DNA from 3 places in the Pseudarthrobacter ribosi genome. Region 3 is predicted to be linked to each of the others. Evidence: riboswitches for the same ligand, from Rfam matches in the RefSeq annotation. Region 3 holds a riboswitch; each other region holds the start of a gene.
What was found. Region 3 has a riboswitch for cyclic di-AMP ahead of ACZYZ5_RS12860 (aggregation-promoting factor C-terminal-like domain-containing protein). Riboswitches for the same ligand answer to the same signal wherever they lie in the genome.
Positions count from the first base shown of each region.

Region 1 (6,811 bases), on a different contig from region 3:
TTCTCCACCAGGCCGAAGCTGGCGATGTCCCAGAACGCCGTCGATCCGCCGACGCCCAGGACGACTTCGTAACCTTCGGGGGCGCGGAAGAACTCGCTGAGCCCGTTCCGGACCGATCCCACGAGGTTCTTGACCGGCGCCTGGCGGTGGGAGGTTCCCAGCAGCTGCGACGCCGCGGCGAGGGCTTCCATCTGTTCCGGGCGGACCTTGGACGGTCCGGCGCCGAACCGGCCGTCCTTGGGCAGGAGGTTTGCGGGAATCGTAATGCTGGTGTCGCTCACAGTGGCTCCAATTTTCGGCTGGTACAAAAAGTGTGGCTCGGGAGGTGGCCCGGCAGCGTGGCTGCAGCGGAGCCTTGCGTTTCATTCTGCCTGACTGCCCGGCGCGGGAGGCAAAAGAGCCCGTCATAGTCCGGTCACTGAGATTATCCGGAGTAATTCAAAATAGGCTAAGCTGGCCTGCGAACGTACGGCGGACCCCGCCAGGGCGCCTGCGGCACGCGGTACGGTGGGAATACGCAAGGACGGCGCTCGAGGAGCTGAGCTGAATGACGGATCTGATCGATACAACCGAGATGTATCTTCGGACCATTCTGGAACTTGAAGAAGAAAACATCGTCGCCCTCCGCGCCCGCATCGCCGAGCGGCTGCGCCACTCCGGCCCCACCGTTTCCCAGACCATCGGCCGGATGGAACGTGACGGGCTGGTGGTTGTTTCCGGCGACCGCCACCTGGAGCTGACGGAAACAGGCCGGAAACGTGCCATCGAAGTCATGCGCAAGCACCGCCTGGCCGAGCGGCTGCTGGCCGACGTGATCGGGCTCGACTGGGCCTACGTCCATGAGGAAGCCTGCCGCTGGGAACACGTCATGAGTGAGCGGGTGGAGCGGCGGATCTTCGAACTGCTGAACCATCCCACCGTTTCTCCCTATGGCAACCCGATTCCCGGCCTCGCGGAGCTGGGCGGACTGCCTTCCCAGCCCTATGCCGACGGCGTCGTGAACCTGCTGGAGGCCATGGCCGGCTACGGTCCGGATTCCCGGATCCGGGTCAGCCGGCTCGCCGAGCCCATCCAGGTCGAACCGGAACTGCTCGTCCAGCTTGATGAGGGCGGCATCCGCCCCGGCGCACTGGTGTCGCTGGAGCGGGTCGGGGAATACATCTCGGTACGGGTGCCCGACATCGAGGGCGCTTTGGAGCTCCCGCCCGAGGTGGCGGCGCACGTCTTTGTTACCGTCAGTTAACAGCCGCTAACCGGGCCACTCGTGGGACCTCCCATGAGATGTGCACAGGTCGATAACGGATTTATCACTGGACGGCTTAATCGCCTATAGTTGAGCACTAGTACCGATACCAAAGCGTTATCTGATCCGAAGCCGAGCTCTGCCAGCGGATCAGTCGCAGGATCACCTTCTGGCAGGGGCGGGGGAACCACTTCCGGCTGTTCAACAGCCTTGGGGTGAAGTCCGTCAGCGGCAAGCACACTCGACCGAGGACCTCCTTTGATGCCTCTGTGCTGGATGCTTGCCACGGCGGACCGGGTCATTGATCTCTCTGACCCGAATCCGACAGCTAACTCCGCAGGCTCTCCAGAGAGGAACCGTTTTTGACCACCCAGATCGTCAGGGGCCGCCGTCGCGCGACCGGTCCCGCACCGGAGCCGCGTCCGGCCGTCGCCGTCCCGGCAGACCGCCCCCGTGACGCGCACCGCGACGAACGCAGAGGCCGCCGCAGCCCGTTCCGCCAGGTAACGGACTTCGCCGCCGCCAGTGGCGTGGGGCAAAAGGCCGGCATCGCACTGGCCGCCACGGGACTGGTCCTCACCGTCACCGTCCCGGCCACGGGCCCCGTGATGGCCACGGACGCCGGGTCAGCCGCCGGATCCATCTCTGCCGCAGTCCAGCCGGACGTCACCGCTGCCGAGGCCAAAATTGATTTCAACCGCACCGCCGTCACCACCCAGAGTGACCCGGACGGCAAGCTCAAGCAGCTGTTGAGCGCCCAGTCGGTCGACTCCATCACCCGCGCAGCCTCGTCGGGCAGCCTCGGGGCGCCCCTGGGCGAACTGAAGACGGCGTCGCCCTTCGGATACCGCGTCAGCCCGATCACCGGCGGCTCCGGGGAGTTCCACCGCGGCCAGGACTATTCTGCCCAGTGCGGCACTGCCGTCCTTGCGGCCGCCAGCGGCACGGTGACCTTCACGGGATGGCATCCCTACGGCGGCGGAAACCGTGTGGTGATCGACCACGGCAACGGCCTGGAGACCACCTACAACCACTTGTCCTCCGCCAGCGTCAAGGTGGGCCAGCAGGTCTCCCGCGGCGCTGCCGTGGCGATGAGCGGCACCACTGGCGCCTCCACGGGCTGCCACCTTCACTTCGAGGTCATGGTCAACGGCGAAGTCGTCGACCCGACCGGCTGGCTCTAACAGAGCTGATGGGACACTCTCGCATTCTTATGACACGCCGTGATCTGAATGTGACATTGTGCCCCAACTGCTGTACCGTATGACCTACGCCAACTTTTCCGAAGTTGGCGCTCTTGAGTGGATTGCCTAGCTCTGCCACCGCTCAAGGTCCGTTCGCATGACATCGTCTGGCAGGGGCGGGGGAACCAATTTTGGCCTTCGAAAGAAGGCCTTGGGGTTAAGTCGCAAAGCTTCCCAGGAAGCAGCGCGGCCGGGTGACTCCCATCCGAATCCGACAGCTCACCTCGTAGGCATTGGGAGAGGCTACTTTCGTGTCTTCACGCCACAATGCTGCGCGTCACCGCGCTTGCGCGGCTCTTACGAGCCCGCTGAAATCCAACCTCCGCAGTGCCCTTTCTGGCGCCCGGAATGGATCTCACGCCGCCGTCTCAATCTCTGCTGAGTCCGGCCCGCAGGCCATGCACCTGCAAGCAGTTCCCGCTTTTGGCGCGTCTTCGCAGTACACCCTTCGCTAAGTAACCCATTTCGGGGCGATCCGGCGTACCCCCAAGATGCCGGAGCGTCCTCAGCCTGCGCCCAAAAAGCGCGGACCCAGGATCACGAAAGAGAGAACTTAATGACTACTCGTGCAAACGCACGGCACCGCGCCGAGGTCACCAAGACCAACTCGCTGGCCGTCATTGCCAAGGCCGTCGGCGACAACGCCGGTGGCGTGGGTCGCCAGGCCGCAGTTATCGCTGCAGCCTCCGGCCTCGTCCTGACCAGCGGTATCGCAGCCAACGCTGCTGAGGCCAACGTTCAGCGCGAGTCCACCTCCGCTTCCACCCTCGAAGTCCAGTCGGCCGCCCCGGCGACCATCTCGGCTGCTTCGACCATCGCCATCTCCTTCGAGAAGCCGGCCGTCACCACCACGCCGGCTCCCGTCGTGGAGGCCCCGAAGCCCGTTGTGAAGGTCCAGGAGACCCCCGCAGCTGCCAACACGGCTAAGACCGCCAGCACCAAGGTCGCCGCCGCCGCAGCCCCGGCTGCCAGCACCGCGGCTCCGGCTGCCAGCACCGCGGCTCCGGCCGTCGCCAGCGGCATGGGCGCCACGATCGCCGCTGCCGCCTACGCCCAGCTCGGCGTCGGCCAGGACTGCACCCGCCTTGCTACGAACTCGCTGGCTGCTGCGGGCATCAACTACCACGGCTGGCCGGCAGGTTACCTGTCCCTCGGCCGCACCGTGAGCGCCGCCGCGGCACTGCCGGGCGACCTCGCCTACTACCAGAACGGCGGATCGGGCATGGCCCACATCGCTGTTTACGTCGGCAACGGCCGAGCCGTCCACGGCGGCTGGAACGGTGGAACCACTTCCCTGCAGAGCGTCAACGTCGGCTCCGGCCCCGTCTTCATCCGCGTCGGCGGCTAAGTAAGAACTGTTCGCAACGCAAAGGACCCCTGCCATTCGGCAGGGGTCCTTTGCGTTGCCAGGACGTGAACTTCAGCGGACACGGGCCGGGCGGGCAAAAAAAGATTCGGTGAATTGGCATGTCCATGTTTACTCTTGTTTTGTCGATCCATAGCCCGACCATGCAGAGGGCAGCCGGCCCTCGTGCCCCTGGCGGGTGCGGCCGTGAAGAGGTATGCGGATGCGCACACTCGTTCTGAATGCTGGATATGAACCGCTGGCGGTTGTGACCTTCCGCCGGGCGCTCGTCCTTGTGCTGACTGGAAAGGCCAGCGTTGTGGCGGAAGGCGACGATCCCGTCGTCGGGCCGCAGGACGTCCTGGGTCGGCCCTCGGTGATTCTCTTGCATCGCTACATCAGGCCCCGGTACAACACCGTGACGGCGGTGAGCCGCCGCGGGGTGCTCCGCCGGGACGGACACCGCTGCGGGTATTGCGGCAAAGCCGCCCACACCATCGATCATGTCCAGCCCAAATCCAGGGGTGGTGCGGATTCCTGGGAAAACCTCGTCGCGGCCTGCCTGCGGTGCAACAACGCCAAAGGCGACCACACCCCCGGGGAAATGGGGTGGAAACTCAACTTCAGCCCCGCGCCGCCCAAGGGCACGACCTGGCAGATCAAGGAGCTGGAGAAGCCGACGCCGGCCTGGGACCCGTTCCTGTTGCCGGAATCCGCTGCCTGATACGGTGTGCCCCGGCCGCTGCGCCAGGACGCGACCTATAGCCAGCTAGGCTGGGCCGGTGGACTTCGACGCTGTCATTCTTGCTGGGGGCCGGTCGTCCCGGCTGGGCGGCGTGCCCAAATCCGGTCTGATGCACGACGGCGCCACCCTCCTGGAGCGCGCCCTGCAGGCCGCGAGCGGCGCGGCCGCCGTGGCCGTCGTCGGGCCCGACCCGGGAACCCTGCCCGCGGGAGTGCTGAGCTGCCGGGAGGAGCCGGCCTTCGCCGGCCCCGCCGCAGCCGTCGCCGCCGGGGTCTCCGCCCTGGAAAAGCACCGCAGCCGGGACCCCCGCCTCCCTGCCGCGGCACCGATGACCCTGGTCCTCGCCGTTGACATGCCCGGGGCGGGCGCCGCCATCGCAGCGCTGCTGGCAGCCGCCGCGGAGGCCCCTCCGGGCGACGGACTGATGGCCGTGTCTGCTGACGGGCGCCGGCAGCCCCTGGTCGGCCTTTATAGCACGGATGCGCTACAACGGTGTGTGGCCGACGCCAGGCAGCGCGGCACGCTCGAAAACGCCTCGATATTCGCCCTTCTTGCTAGGCTGGAGGTGCGGGAGGTCAGCGTCCCCCGGGGGTCTACGGATGATGTGGATACTTGGGACGATGCCTCCGCACTGGGGGTGACCGGTCCGGCTGACGGCCATGGCTTCCACAGCCATCACCGCGACAGCCATAACCCAGGCCTCCGGCCCGGGTTCCCCCCGCTGAACTCGACTTTGGAGGCAAACGGTGAAAAGCCAGGATGAAACACTCGAAGACTGGTGCCGTGCCTTGCTTCAGGCCCTCGAACTGGAAGACGTCGAGGTTGACGTCAACGAGGTCCTGGCCCTCGCCGGGGTGGCGGCGCACTCCGTGGTGCGCCCCGCCGCGCCGTTGACAACCTTCATTGCCGGATTTGCGGCAGGGCTGGCCTCTGGCTCCGGCCAGGCAACGGATGCCGTCTCGATGCAGGCCGCGATGGGCGTTGCCCGGAAATTGGCCAAGGACTACGCAGCCAGCGAAGCCTCCGGAGCATGACGCCTGCACCCCCTCACGGCAGTACAGCTGCCGCGGCGGATGAGCCTGCGCCTCATCGGCACCTCGCGCACACCTGGCAGGAAGCCCGGCAGCTTGCCTTCGATTGCGCGACCCCCATTCCCGCCGCACCCGTGGCCCTTCGCGACGCGCTGGGGCGGAAACTCGCCGCCGATGTGGCGGCGCTCGTGGACATGCCGCACTACGCCTCCTCCGCCATGGACGGCTGGGCCGTCAACGGCAGCGGACCGTGGATCCTCGCGGAACCCGGCCAGCGGCTGGCGCCCCACCAGGCCAGCCCGATCGTCACGGGCGGGCTGATTCCTCCCGGAGCGAAGGCTGTGCTGCGCAGCGAAAGCGGCACGATCGCCGCCGACGAGGACGGGCTGCCGGTCCTGCAGCTCGGCGGCGGAGCGAAGCCCGGCGAGCCGCGAAACGGCGAGCATACCCGGAAAGCCGCGGAAGAAGCCGCCGCCGGAGAAGTGCTGATCAAGGGCGGCACCCTGCTCAACCCCGCCCACCTGGCCCTCGCGGCCCTCGCCGGTCACGACACCCTGCCGGTCCTGGGCAAGGCCGTCGTCCGGCTGGTGTTCACCGGCTCGGAAGTGATCACGGCCGGGATCCCCCGGCCGGGGGAGGTGCGCGACACCTTCGGCCCCCAGCTTGCCGGCGTCGTGGAAATGCTCGGCGGGATCTGTGCCGGCGAAACGAAAATCGGCGACAGCTACGCTGAATGGCTGACCGCGCTCGAGGACACCGACCCGGAGGCCGAACCCGGGGGAGCCGACGAACCGCGGATGCCCGTCCGGTCCGGCGCTGAACGGTTGCCCGCCGACGTCGTCATCACCACGGGCGGCACCGGCCGGTCCGGGACGGACCACCTGCGCCGCTCGGTCGCCGAACTCGGCGGACGGTTGCTGATCGACGGCATCGCGATGCGTCCTGGCCATCCCGCCGTGCTGGCCGAACTGCCGGACGGCAGGTTCATCATCGGGCTGCCGGGCAACCCGCTCGCGGCCATGATGGCACTGTCAACCATCGGCGCCCCGCTCCTGGCGGCGCTGGGGCACCGGCCCCCGCCGCCCGTCACCGAGGTGCCCTGCGGCTCCATGATCGACCCTGACCCCGGCCGGACCCGGCTGATGCCCTTCCGGCTCCTCTACGGCATGGCGTCTCCGGCGCAGCACACCGGGCCGGGAATGA
Region 1 is NZ_JBVAYZ010000004.1:242,302-249,112, reverse strand. Features, by position in the region: gene serC (phosphoserine transaminase) at 1-281, opposite strand, end outside; gene ACZYZ5_RS06235 (iron-dependent transcriptional repressor DtxR) at 548-1,243, shown strand; cyclic di-AMP (ydaO/yuaA leader) riboswitch at 1,389-1,601, shown strand; gene ACZYZ5_RS06230 (M23 family metallopeptidase) at 1,606-2,427, shown strand; cyclic di-AMP (ydaO/yuaA leader) riboswitch at 2,576-2,734, shown strand; gene ACZYZ5_RS06225 (NlpC/P60 family protein) at 3,044-3,835, shown strand; gene ACZYZ5_RS06220 (HNH endonuclease) at 4,056-4,556, shown strand; gene mobA (molybdenum cofactor guanylyltransferase) at 4,615-5,340, shown strand; gene ACZYZ5_RS06210 (DUF6457 domain-containing protein) at 5,324-5,611, shown strand; gene ACZYZ5_RS06205 (molybdopterin-binding protein) at 5,608-6,811, shown strand, end outside.
Region 1: linked by a shared signal. The riboswitch ahead of ACZYZ5_RS06230 (M23 family metallopeptidase) and the one ahead of ACZYZ5_RS12860 (aggregation-promoting factor C-terminal-like domain-containing protein) in region 3 are both predicted to bind cyclic di-AMP.

Region 2 (6,811 bases), on a different contig from region 3:
GCGCGGATCGACCTCCCGGAAGTCGCCGGCCTGCCTGCCCATCTGCCGGTAGAGGAAGAAGGCATAGAGGGCGAGGGTCAGCACGATGATGGGGACCACCTGCCCCGACGTGTAGGAGCCATCCCGCCCGATCAGGGCCGGCAGGGCGAAAGCCAACGAGACCAGAACAACGAGCATGGCGAGATACGAGGACGTGCCGGTGCGGTTGTGGCCCAGATTGCCGTGCTTGATCGCTCCGACGAGCACAGAGAGCCCGATCACCGCATTAAGAATAATCATCGATACGGCCATCACCGAGTCCCGGGCGATGGTCGTGTGTTCCCCGGGACCGAGCATGACGGCGGAAATGAGCACCACCTCGATCAGCACAATGGAGAGTGTGAGGACCAGGGAGCCGTAGGGATCACCCAGCCGGCGGGCGAGATGTTCGGCCTCATGGACCACCCCGAAGGCGCAGACCAGAACGACCCCGACGATGAGCACGAGTGCAGTAATCAGTAGCCAGGTAGGAACGGGTGCCTCAAGCAGGGGCCCGGCAACCACCAACCCGACGACGGCACCCCAACCGACCACGAGCCGCGAGATGGCGACGGGCGAGAAAATGGATCCTGCAGTAGAGGAAACCACGGGTTGAACCCCATTCCACGGGGCCGTCCCCGTGTCTATCGAAACGAACGGGCCGTCCCGTCCGACGCGCTGGTGTCACACTCTGCGGATCATGCTACTGCAGGGCCGCCACGACCCCCGGGCGGACCCGCAAAATACAGGCATGGAAATCAACGAACCCAGCACCGTCGCCGAGCACATCACTCCACCGCCAGGCAGCGTCCTTTATCGGAACGACTCGCTGCGAGTTTGGCTGCGCCCGGACCTAGAGCCGGACATGGCTCGCAGGGACGATTCAGCTCCGCCTTCTGCCGATCGGGCCCACGCCACTCCGGATGGGCCCGTTCAACGAGTCGAGCTCAGCAGCGACAACACTGGAGACGAACCGGTCCGGTGACAAGGCACGCACGATGCATACAATGCTCCTATTTGTCAGGGCGCTCCCGGGGTGGGCGCAATGAACCTTGACCGTTCCGGGAGTATTCCCCGTCATCAAAGTTGAAACTCCAGTCTGAGTCATTTTCTTCCTCATTCTTGGTCGCTCGGAACAAGGACAGGCTATGGGGAAAAGCGGCCTCATGCGCCGGGTACACAGCACCGAAACAGGGCAAGGAACCCGGGTGCGGCGGCGAAATAGGAGCTTGCCGGATCGGGCACTGTGACACACAGCCGTGGCCGTTCCAATAATTCTTCCGCGATCTCCATTGGCGTCATCAAATGACGTCTGCAACAAAGTCAAAATACCGCGTAGATACGGAATCAGAGGTTTACCCGGGCCCCTGCCGGAATGGGATGGGCCTAGCTTCCCGGCCGGCGTTCCACCACGGCATAGGCCTTTTCATCGAAGAACTCCCAGTCGGTAATCACCATAAAGCCGAGGGCGTCCACGCGGTCGTTCAGGACATGCACATCGAACCCTCCGTCGCGGGGCTCGGCGTCCCAGGTGGAGACGCGGACCTCACCGTTTTCCAGCACCAGCAGTTCGGTGTTGACATTGAAGTCCTCCGGCGGCTGACTGCTCAGCTGGCAGATGGCGACACAGTGCCTGGCGACATCGGGACTTTTCATTTCGAGCCTCCGCTTCGGGGAACGGTGATGGCATCATCCTATGCCTGGGGCCGGTTCCGACGGGGTTCATAGCACGCCGGTAAGCACAGCCCAACCGGAGCTCGATGTGACACTCCGTAATCATTCCGTTACCGTTGTTAGGTGCCTGTTGTTTCCGAGACGGGCTCTCCCCAGCCGATTGCCTAACTCTGCCGCGGCCCGGGGGTAACTCGCAGCAACGTCCGGCAGAGACGGGGAAACCAATTTTGACCCGCTGTTCTCCAGGGGTCTTGGGGTGAAGCCGCACGGCCCGTCATGATCGGGCCAGCGTGCGGCCGGGTGCCTCCCATCCGAATCCGACAGCTCACCTCGCAGGCATTGGGAGAGGCTTCTTAAATGACTTTCAGCAATACCCGTGCGCCCAAACGCGCCGATCTTCGCAGCAAACGCCGCACCGCCGGCACCATTGGCCGCCAGGCCGCAGTGCTTGTAGCCGCTTCCGGAATGGTGCTCAGCAGCGCCATGGCCGCGAATGCAGCCGATGCACCGACCGAGCGGGACTCCGCTCCTGCGTCGGCCGTTGACGTCAAGGGCCAGGTCTCCGCGCCGGTTCTGGCGGACTCGACCGTCCAGATCACTTTCGAGCGTCCGGCTGTTGAGACCACACCGGCGCCCGTCGTCGAGGCGCCCAAGCCCGTGGCCGCTCCGAAAGCCCCGGCAGCACCGGCACCCGCCCCGGCCGCCGCCCCCGCCCCCGCCAAGGCAGCCGTGAACGTCCAGGCCGCACCCGCCGCTGCCCCCGCCGCTGCCCCGGCAGCCGGAGGAGCCAATGCCACCATGCTGGCCGTAGCATACGGCCAGATCGGCATCACGCAGGACTGCACCGCGGTAGTGGAGAAGGCCCTGAATGCTGCCGGAATCCCGGTGGGCAACATCGGCCCGCAGGCCTTCCTGAAGTACGGCAAGGTCGTCGCCTCCCCCCTGCCCGGCGACATCATCGTCCAGTCCGGCCACGTCGCCATCTACGCAGGCAACGGCCAGGCGATCAGCGGCGGCATGAACGGCGTCAACGCCACCATGACGCACCCGCTCTCCTGGCTGACCGCCACCGGCTCCGTGACGTTCGTCCGCGCCGGCTAGCAGCACCGCCAGCAGCACATCGAAGGCCGGTCGATCGGTTGCCTTGGGGGCAGCAGATCACCGGCCTTCTGCGTGCCCGGCGTCCGGCTCCACTGAATACCGCAGCAGTACCACGCCGTTACCGAACGTGCGGCTCTCCTGCAGCCGGAGCGGAGTCACCGCATCCGTCTCCTGGAACAGGGCCTTGCCCCGTCCGATCAGGACCGGGTGCACATAGATCCGGTACTCATCGATCAGCCCGAGCCGCCGGAACGACCCCGCCAGATCGGCGCCGCCGAGCGCCAGATCGCCGCCGGGCTGTTCCTTGAGCCTGGCCACCTCTTCCGCGACCACGTCGTGCACCACCTCGGTATCCCAGCCGGCCGACGTCAGGGTCCTGGAATAGACAATTTTGGGAATGTCCCGCCAGATCCCCGCGAACTCGACCATCGGGGCAGGGCTTGAGGGGTCTTGGTCTGCCGTCGGCCAGAAATCGGCCATCAGCTCATAGGTGATGCGGCCGTCCAGGAAAGCGCCCATAGTCCGGAGCTCGTCGTTGAAATGTCGGTGCAGTTCATCATCGACCAGATGCCAGCTCAGATCCTGCTCCGGACCCTCAAAGAATCCGTCAAGGGATACCTGCATCATAAAGATGACCTTGCGCATGACGGGCTCCTTCTGTTCGCTGCCGACTGGGGTTCCAGCGTACGCCGCACCCTTCAGCCGCGGCAGGGGAACCGGACCGCGCCGGCCGCGGCCCCCGGGATTAGACTGGAGGAGTTGCCTTTCACGGTGGCTCCGCTGCACGGCGTGCTGCGGGAACTCCGGTTCCAGCATTGGGAGCCGGCCGGCTGATCCCGGGCCCGCAGGTGTGGCCACTTGCGCTCGGGTCCCACCGGTAGAAGAATGCAGGAAATTTGAAGCCGCGCCCGCGGTTCTTTACTTTCGGAGGAAAAGCATGCCCACGAGCTTGCCTGAGGCGTCAGCCGACGTCGCGCCCCCGTTGATGTTCCGGGGTTGAGACCGGTGGAATCCTGGGGACCCGGCCGGCACTACAGCAGCGGCCGGCACACACAAGAGTCCGCCCGTGGGGCCGGGCCACGCCTGCTGCGGTTCACAGGCGGGATCCGCCCGCAGTTCCTGGTTGCACTGGTGACCGTCCTCGGCCTGATCACGGCCGGGGCTGTTTACGGCACCATGCAGGCCAGGGGACCGGTCGACGCCGGGGCTGCGCCGGTTGCGTCGGTGTCCGCCTCAGCTGGTGCCGCCGACCCGCTGTCCGCCGCCGGCGGCTCAACGCCGTCGGCAGAACCCCCGACGCCGACACCCGCCGTCGTCACGCCCCCCGCTCCCGCCATCGGGCCGGAACTGGACGCAGAAATCAACGCCGTGATCGCGGCCAACAGCGGCTACCAGGTGGGCGTGGCCCTGATCGATGTGGCTGACGGAACGGTGCACGAATACGGGGACAAGACCAAGTTCGTGGCCGCCAGCACCGGGAAGATCCTCGCCGCCGCCGCCTACTACCATCTGGTGGAAACCGGCAAGGCCTCGCTGGGGACCCCGATGGGGGCATCCACCGCCGGCCAGCAGATCCGGCAAATGGTCCAGCAAAGCAACAACGATTCATGGGCGTTGATCCTCGCCGCCGTGGGCCACAGGGGACTGATCAACTATGCAGCCTCGATGGGCATTCCCTACGACCGGACCGTGAACACCCTGACAGCCGCAGAGATGGCAACGATTCTGTCCGAGCTATACAGCGGCCGGCTGCTGAACCCCGCCAACACAGCCCAACTACTGTCCCTCATGCAGCAGACCAACTACGAAACGCTGATCCCGGCCGCCGCACCTGCGGGGGTCAGCGTCTTCCACAAGTACGGGCTGCTCAACGGGAACCTGCACGACGCGAGCATCCTGGTGCGGGGGGAGCGGGCGTATGTGTTTGTCGTCTACACGCTGGGCCGGGACGCCGAGGCTACCCGGGCCCGCGTCTTCCACGAACTCACCAGCACAGTCGCCGCCCGACTCTTCTGACGAAAGCGGCCGTTCCCCCAAAGAACCCACAACCGTACGCTGGAGAAGGGAGGTGAATGCCATGAAAGCAGCCCAGGGAGACCGCATCATCATCCGTGGCACCACGGTCGAGTCGTCCGACCGGCACGGCGAAATCCTGGAGGTCAAGGGGGCCGACGGGGCCCCGCCGTATCACGTCAGATTTGACGACGGCCATGAGACCATCCTGTTCCCCGGCGGCGATTTCGTCGTCGAAAGCAGCAAGGGCGCCTGACCGCGGCTAGAAACTCGATGAACTGCCGGAGCCGGAGAAGCTACCGCCGCTGCTGCCGTAGCCGGTGGTGCTGCCGCCCCCGCCGCCGCGGGCGCTGCTGACACTGCTGACCCCGCTGGTGAAGCCAGAGTTGAACGTCGGCACGGAGAGGAAGTAATACGAGGGGTACACCGTGCCCAGAATGCTGGGTTCGTACGTGCGCCCGTATTTTGCCTTGCTTCCGGCCTGTGCGTCCTCCATCTCCTGCTGCATGAGCCGGGCTTCCTTCTCGTTCTTGGTGAAGCCGGCAATCACGGTATCGGCATGGTTCTTGAGCAGCTCGGAGAGGTGCGTGCGCGCGTCCCGCAGCCGGTCCAGGGCCGTCTCGGGCGTGATTGTTCCGTCCGAGAGCTCCGCGGTCCACCGTTCGATTTCCCGGTGGTTTTCATCGCGGAAGGAGCGCAGGGCGGCGGCCGTCGCGGAGTCGCCCTCGGCGTTGCGCTTGCTGAGCATCTGTTCGATCGCGGCCAGGTCGGCGCGGAAGGGCGCCAGCTGCCGGTCCCAGGCGGGGGCCCAAGCTGAGCCGCGGTTAAGTAGGGCGTTGGTGTCGGCGATAACGTCGTCGAGGGCATCGAGTTCCGCCGCGGCGTCGGCGTAGCTGCGGACCAGCTTCAGGTTCGGCCGCCTGCTGAGGTCCTTGGGCGACAGGGCATGGACCTGGTTGGCGAGGCCGGTGGCGGTGTTGTACTTGGTCATGAAGGTCCGGTGCTTCTCGAGGACCGTGCTGCCGTAGCGGGAGGCCTCCGGGATGGTGCCGGCGTTGAGGTCCGTGACCTGTAGGTCCAAGCTGACGTTGGAGTAGCTGACGTCGCCGCGGGCCAGTTCCTTGCGGCTATCCACCCGGGTCCGCCAGCGCACGATCAGCCACGTGCCGGCGCCCGCCACGGCGGCCGCAATACTGGTCCACGCCACGACGAGGAAGGCCGTGGAGCGGTACCAGGGCTGATTGATCAGTTCGGCGCCGCGCTGGATTCCGGCGACGGTGCCGTCCGTCCACTGGGCGTCGCGAAGAAGGTCCTTGGATGCGTCCTGGATGTCCTCGCGCTGTCCGGGCGAGACTTTCCGGTCTTCACCCATGTAGGTCCCCACGTGCCGGCCCACCGGGTCCAGGGCGAAGATAAAGAGTCCGTTCGCCCACTTTTGTCCGTCCTCGCTGATCCACTCCGGATGTTCGGAGCGGGCAAACCGCAGCACCTCCTCGTTGAGGTTGTCCGACGCCGAACCGTTGTAGGTGTAGACGGCCACCTTGGTGGGCTGGTAGAAATCGATCGCCTGCACCGCCGGCAGGAGGGTGTTCCGGTCCAGCACACCGGCGCGGTCCTCCACGACGATGTCCACCGGCGTGACTGCCTGCGCCGCCGGCCCGGTTCCGACCAGCCCGATCATCACCAGAGCGAGGAGGCCCAGGACTTTCCGTACGATTCCCATTTCCCGAGCGTAGTGCCTGCCGCGGGCCGCGTCGACGTGCCCGCGCCGAGCGGGGACCTGTCTTTCGGAGGCGGCGCCCGCTAATTGTCAGAGCCGTCCGGAGTCGGCGTCAGTGCAGGTCAGGGCGCCATGGGCCGAAAGACACCATGACGGCGCCCCCAGGTTGCTACATACTGGCGGCATGAGTCCAGAGGCGAAAGAACCGGAGCCGGCTGTGCCCGAACCGGCACACCTCCGGCAGCAGTACCCGCAGCAGAACCGGCCCGGCCGGTGCCGGGAACA
Region 2 is NZ_JBVAYZ010000003.1:202,973-209,783, forward strand. Features, by position in the region: gene ACZYZ5_RS04575 (calcium:cation antiporter) at 1-627, opposite strand, end outside; gene ACZYZ5_RS04580 (hypothetical protein) at 1,405-1,674, opposite strand; cyclic di-AMP (ydaO/yuaA leader) riboswitch at 1,844-2,045, shown strand; gene ACZYZ5_RS04585 (C40 family peptidase) at 2,050-2,793, shown strand; gene ACZYZ5_RS04590 (dihydrofolate reductase family protein) at 2,851-3,438, opposite strand; gene ACZYZ5_RS04595 (serine hydrolase) at 3,925-4,809, shown strand; gene ACZYZ5_RS04600 (DUF1918 domain-containing protein) at 4,871-5,062, shown strand; gene ACZYZ5_RS04605 (DUF5129 domain-containing protein) at 5,069-6,529, opposite strand.
Region 2: linked by a shared signal. The riboswitch ahead of ACZYZ5_RS04585 (C40 family peptidase) and the one ahead of ACZYZ5_RS12860 (aggregation-promoting factor C-terminal-like domain-containing protein) in region 3 are both predicted to bind cyclic di-AMP.

Region 3 (6,811 bases):
CCGGATGCAACTGACATGGATTGCTTACCTCAATGTGAATGGCCGTCATCGCGGCTCGAATGCTACTTTTCCCCGCAATGAAAACTGGGGAGGGACGCCCGACACTGGGCTGGGGCGAATGCCTAGAAACCTTAGGGATGTAAAAGTTAGGCGTGCATTCGACAACAGTGCTTCTCGGTACCAGCGGGTGCGCTGATCCAAAAAACTGCGGCTGCAGGTGCTGTTGAGTTCTTGTTCACAATTGAAGTGTGCAACGTAACAATGAAAACTTGCAAGTAACAATGGATGCGAAAGTCCACGATCTGAGACAGAACGCGGAAATGTAGTGCAGATCACAATTCTTCGCAGTCAATAAAATAACAAGTGTTTTGCTCAATGGATGCCCACATAGGCCTTATCCCCGAACTTAATTCGCGCTATCCCGCAGCTTGGCCGCAATCCTTCACCGTAAGCCAAAGTGGCAAAACCCTTCGCCTACTTAGCATTAGAAGTCCAGAGTTCCACAGAGTGGTCACCCCGGGGCGAGAAAAAAATGCGGGGTCAGCCGGCAGTCCCCGGGATGCCCAGCTCGCTAGGGTGGGATTCACAGGCGCCACACAGGATCCCCAAAGCCGCACCTAACCGGCAGATCGGAGAGTTGTCCCATGGCCACTTCGCACTCCATGACCAATAATCTCCCCCAGCTCACCCATCCGGATGGCTCCCCCATCCGCGCCCTGGTCGTGGACGACGAACCCAGCCTCTCCGAGCTCATGAGCATGGGGCTACGCATGGCGGGATGGTCCGTTGCCGTCGCCGCCGACGGCCCCCAAGCGGTGAAGCTTGCCAAAGATTTCCGCCCCGACGTGCTAGTGCTCGACGTGATGCTTCCCGGATTCGACGGCGTTGAACTGCTGGGCAGGATCCGCGCCTTCGCGCCGGAGGTCCCCGCCTTGTTCCTGACCGCAAAGGACGCCGTCCAAGACCGCATTACCGGGCTGGCAGCGGGCGGGGATGACTACGTGACCAAGCCGTTCAGCATGGAGGAGGTGCTGCTGCGGCTGCACCGGCTGGTCCAGCGGTCCGGGGTGGCTGCGATGGATACCGCCGAACTCGTCGTCGGGGACCTTGTCCTGAACATCGACACCAGGGAGGTCCGGCGCGCGGGCGAGGAACTGCACCTCACGGCCACCCAGTTCGAGCTGCTGCGCTACCTCATGGAGAACCCGAAACGGGTCGTCAGCAAGGCCCAGATCCTGGACCGGGTCTGGGACTACGACTTCGGCGGGCAGGCCAACATCGTGGAACTCTACATTTCGTATCTCCGGAAGAAGGTCGACGCCAGCCACCCGCCCATGATCCACACGGTGCGCGGCGCCGGCTATGTCCTGAAACCGGCGGACTGATCGGTGCCGGAACGCCCCGCCGAGATCCGGTCCTCCGGGCTCAACTGGCGCAACCCGTCCACCTGGCACCTGCGCACCCGGCTTGTCCTCGTCGCCATGGCCCTGCTGGTTGCGATTTGCGGGGCCGTCGGCATTGTCAGCTACGCCTCGATGGACTTCTTCCTGACCAAACAGCTCGACACCCAGCTGGATCAGGCAGCGCTCCGTGCCCGCGACTTTGGCCGCTCCGGCCGTTCCGATCCCCTTGAGGCGCGGGGACAGGCCATTGGCACCCTGAATGCTCGAATCGATGACAATTCGGTCCGCAGCGCCGGTTTCCTCGCCGAGGATGCCACCCGGGAGTCCCTCACCGACGAAGACGACCAGGAGCTCCTGCAACTCACTCCGTGGAGCGAGCCGGTGGACCGGACCCTGTCCGCCGGGGCCTACCGCCTGGTGGCCGCCGAGACCCCGGGCGGCGACGTGATCGTGACCGGCCTGCCGCTCGCAGAGAAGCAGAACACGCTGGCCACCATGGTCTGGACCATGGTGCTCGTGTCCACGGGCGGACTCCTGATCATCGGACTGGCCGGGACGGCGCTGATCCGCCGGACCATGAAACCGCTCGATCAGCTCTCCGAGGTCGCGACGCAGGTCTCCCGGCTGCCGCTCGACGCCGGAGAAGTGGGACTTGCGGTGCGCGTGCCGGCGTCCGCAGCGCATCCGGGCACCGAAGTGGGCAGTGTTGGCCACGCCCTGAACATGATGCTGGACAACGTCTCCAATGCACTGGAAGCCCGGCAGACGAGCGAGATGAAGGTCCGCCAGTTCGTCGCGGATGCCTCGCATGAGCTGCGCACGCCCCTGACCGCCATCCGCGGCTACACCGAACTAATGCGCATGACCGAACAGTTCACCCCTGACGGCCAGAAGTCCCTGGCCCGGGTGCAGAGCCAGTCCGAACGCATGACCACTTTAGTGGAGGACCTGCTCCTGCTTGCCCGGCTGGATGAGGGCCAGCCGCTCAAGCTCAGCGAGGTGGATCTCACCCAGTTGGCCATCGAGACGGTCAGCGACGAGAAGGTCATGGCCCCGGACCGGGTCTGGCACCTGGAGCTACCGGAAGAGCCCGTGGTGGTCTGCGGTGACGCGACCCAACTGCACCAGGTGCTGGCCAACCTGCTCTCCAACGCGCGCAAACACACCGGCCCCGGCACGACGGTGGTGACCGGTGTGAACCGGTCCGCGGACGGATATGCCGTGGTGACCGTGACGGACGACGGCCCCGGAATTGCCCCCGAGTTCGTGGACCGCGTCTTCGCCCGCTTTACGCGCGCGGACGCTTCCCGCAAGAACCCGGTAGCGCTCGCGACGCCGGCAACCGGCAGGGGGTCCCTTCCACGGCGTCCGCTGCACCCGCCGAGGTCGCCCGAGGCAGCCGCCGGACTTGCCGCCACTACCACTGCCCCCGCGACGAGCGCTTCCGCCGAGGGAACCAGCGGGCTGGGACTGTCGATCGTGCAGTCGATTGTCGAGGCCCATGGCGGGACCGTCAGTGTGACCTCGATGCCCGGCCGCACCGAGTTCACCGTTCGGCTGCCGGAGGCTTTTCCCGCAGCCTGAACCAGCCATCGTCGCTGGTCAGGGAGCAAGCCGCCCCGCCGCCGTCGGGATTTCCGTTACCTAAATGTGACTTAGCCATCCAACTCCTGTACGGTTTTTAGGGTGCGGCCACCAATAAGGCCGTATATCCGGATGTACGCCAAGCTCTGCCGCCTCCCGGATTCCGCTGGACAGGCAGAGGCGGGGAACCCAGAGTTCCCGGGCATTTCTGCACATTGCGCCCTTGGGGTGAAGCCGACACGTGAGATTCCGTGCGGCCGGGTGACCTCATCCGAACCCGACAGCTAACTCCGCAGGCGTTGAGAGGCATTCATGACTGAATCCAAGCCACAAACGCGCCCTGACGGCGCCGCAAACTCCACTAACTCCGAGCTGTCACGCCACCGCGGCGAATCGACCAAGCCCGCATCAGCCCTGGCCCGGCTGGCCCACCACGCCGGCTCGACCGGCCGCCGGGCGGCCGTTGTTGTTGCCGCCTGCGCGGTAATCGTGGGGGCCGGCGCGGCCGGCCAGGCCTCCGAGACGGCGGCCCGCAATGCCGATGCGGGCAGTTCCAAGCAGGCAGCCGCCACCGCGGATCCGCTGACGCACCTTGATTTTGAACGTGTCCGCGTCGAGAACCAGGCCGTCACCCGCAGCGGCGATGCCCCTGCCCAGCCGGCCGCGGTGGCGCCTGCCGAAGCACCGGCCCCGGCCCCCGCTCCCGCCCCGGCACCAGAGCCTGCCCCGGCTCCCGCCCCGGCGCCGGCGCCGGCCCCCGTTGCCATCGATGATCCTGCCGGTGCCCAGGCGTACGCGGCCGGCCAGCTGGGCTCCTATGGCTGGGCCCCGAGCCAGATGCCCTGTCTGATGAAGCTTTGGACCAAGGAATCGGACTGGGAAACGACAGCCACGAACCCGAGCAGCGGCGCCTACGGCGTGGTCCAGTCCCTGCCGGCCGAGAAGATGGCCAGCGCGGGCGCCGACTACCGGACAAACTACCGGACCCAGATCAATTGGGGACTGGAGTACATCCAGGATCGTTACGGCTCACCGTGTGGCGCCCTGAACTTCCACTACGCCAAGAACTGGTACTAAACACCTGACAGCCAGGCCGCCTGCCTAGCCGTTAGGACGGTTGGGGATGTACTGCACCGCCCATTTGTTGCCGTCGGGGTCGGCAAAGTAGACGAAATGCCCCCAGTCCTGCACGTCGACGTCGCTGACGTCCACGCCGCGGTCCTTGAGTTGCCGGTGGGCAGCCTGGATGTCGCTGACCACGAGCTGCAGGCTGGGGGCGGTGCCCGGCGGGGCGTCCGAGAGGCCCTCGCCGATGGCGATCGAGCAGCCGGAACCCGGCGGGGTCAGCTGGACGAATCGGATGCCGTCCATGGGCCGCTCGTCGAAGTCGGCATTGAAGCCCACCTTGTTGACGTAGAAATCCTTCGCGCGGTCCACATCAGCCACGGGCACAAAAACAAGCTCTAGTTTCCAGTCCATGGGGCTCAGGCTAGTACCGGGCGGTACATTCCGGTAGACCAGGCTCCCTTGCGGGGAGCCTGGCTCGGGGGCCGGTTGAACCGGCCGCGGAGCCAAGTCCGGCCCCGCGCGGCTGGCTCAGCCGGCCACGCCGTAGAGACGGTCTCCCGCGTCGCCCAGGCCCGGCACGATGTAGGACTTCTCGTTGAGCTTCTCGTCGATCGAGGCCAGCACAATCGTCACGTTGGCATCGGCGAGCTCTTCTTCGAGCTTCGCGAGGCCTTCCGGAGCGGCCAGCAGGCAGATGCAGGTGATGTCGGAAGCGCCGCGCTTGAACAGGAACTTGATGGCCTCGCGCAGCGTGCCGCCGGTCGCGAGCATGGGATCCAGGACGAAGATCTGACGGTCGGTGAGGTCCTCGGGCAGACGCTCCGCGTAGGTAATGATGTCCAGGGTCTCTTCATCGCGGGCCATGCCCAGGAATCCGACCTCCGCCGTGGGAACCAGCTTGGTCATACCCTCAAGCATGCCGAGCCCGGCACGGAGGATGGGGACGACCAGTGGGGTGGGCTTGGTGAAGGCGGTGCCGATGGTGGTGCTGACCGGGGTCTCGATGGTCACCGGTTCGGTGCGGACCTCGCGGGTGGCCTCGTACGCCAGGAGCGTGACGAGTTCCTCGGTGAGCTGGCGGAAGACCGGGGACGGGGTGTTCTTGTCCCGCAGAACGGTGAGCTTATGGGCGACCAGCGGGTGGTCCACAACGAGAGTGCGCATGGGTCAAAACTATCACCCGGCGGCTGGTGGCCCGCCCGTGGGACCGCGGGCGCCGACGTCGTCCTTGCCCTCCGGGGCACTGCCGCCAGCGGCGCCGTCGTGCAAGTGCGCTGGGTGGTCGAACGTGGGCGCGGGGCCGGCGTGCTCCCGATGCCGGATCACATGGAAGAGCCGGTGGGCCAGGATCACCATCCCCACCCAGGCCAGGCCTATGGCCCACCCGACCATCACGTCCGTCATCCAGTGGTGGCCCAGGTAGACCCGGCTGAGGCCCATAGCGATGATGAAGACCGCACCCGCCGCGATCAGGCCGATCCGGGCGGAGGTCCGTTGGATCTGCAGGCATGCCAAATACACCACCAGCCCGATTACCACTGTGGTGTTGAGCGTGTGGCCGCTGGGAAACGACGGCGAGTTTTCGTAGGGCGGGACGGCGTCGGAGTGGTCCGGGCGGGTCCTTCCGATCAGGGTCTTGCCAAATGTTGTGGCGGTCACGGAAACCGCTGCGGCACCCCCGATCAGGATCAGTGGCCGCCAGGTCCGGCTGGCCCAGATGAGCCATGCGGTGAGGATGCTGGCCAGGATGGGCATCCCGATCCCGCCGCCGATGTTAGTGAAGCCCGTAACGAACGAATCCAGGCCGGGGCTGCGGAGCTGTTCCATGAACGCCAGAGCGGGCTGGTCCAGGTTGGCGAGGCCGGCGTCATCCACCACGTCGTCATAGACCTCCGCGCTCACCAGCGCCAGGATCACCACCACGACGCCCCCGATCAGCATGGTGACCCACAGCGCGGCGTAGGGCACCACCCATTTGCCCCAATGCTGCGTTATCCAGCTCTCCGGCCCGGTTTTCACGGCATCTCCCGATTGTTGTCGTCGGCAGCTTTGCTGCACAGCTTGCTTAGTACCGAAACTATCATTGAGCCATGACTTCCCCCGAGCCCCGCCATGCCGCATGGATGGGCCTTGCCCTCACCGAAGCGCGTGCCGCACTGTCCACGGCGGACGTGCCGATCGGCGCCGTCGTTATCGGCCCCGACGGCACGGTGCTCGGCAGCGGGCGCAACGAGCGTGAGGCGCTCGGGGACCCGACGGCGCACGCGGAGATGGTGGCCATCCGCGAGGCTGCGGCACGACTGCAGGAACTCAGCGCCCGGGGCGGAAGCGCCGGTGACGGCTGGCGGCTGGCGGACTGCACCCTGGTGGTGACGCTGGAGCCCTGCGCCATGTGCGCCGGGGCGGTGGTGCTGGCACGGATTCCACGGGTGGTGTTCGGCGCCTGGGACGAGAAGGCCGGGGCCGCCGGCTCCGTGTTCGACATCCTCCGCGAGCGCCGGCTCAACCACTGGGTGGAAGTGTATGGCGGCATCAGGGAACAGGAATGCGCGACGCTGCTGCAGGACTTCTTCGCCGGACACCGCGGCGCCTGAGCCCCCGCCACCGCTGCTCCCCGGGCCTGGGGCTTCCGGCGCTAGCTGACAGCGGCGGAGCCTGTTGCGGCGGCCGCCAGGTTGTCGATCCGCTTCTGCCGGGTGGCCGGTGAGTCGAGGCTGAAGGCCCGGAAGTCGCCGAGGTCCTCGCGGATCCAGTCC
Region 3 is NZ_JBVAYZ010000011.1:101,255-108,065, reverse strand. Features, by position in the region: gene ACZYZ5_RS12875 (winged helix-turn-helix domain-containing protein) at 1-17, opposite strand, end outside; gene ACZYZ5_RS12870 (response regulator transcription factor) at 645-1,385, shown strand; gene ACZYZ5_RS12865 (sensor histidine kinase) at 1,389-2,987, shown strand; cyclic di-AMP (ydaO/yuaA leader) riboswitch at 3,142-3,298, shown strand; gene ACZYZ5_RS12860 (aggregation-promoting factor C-terminal-like domain-containing protein) at 3,300-4,064, shown strand; gene ACZYZ5_RS12855 (glyoxalase superfamily protein) at 4,089-4,466, opposite strand; gene upp (uracil phosphoribosyltransferase) at 4,584-5,219, opposite strand; gene ACZYZ5_RS12845 (phosphatase PAP2 family protein) at 5,232-6,074, opposite strand; gene ACZYZ5_RS12840 (nucleoside deaminase) at 6,146-6,649, shown strand; gene ACZYZ5_RS12835 (DNA glycosylase AlkZ-like family protein) at 6,691-6,811, opposite strand, start outside.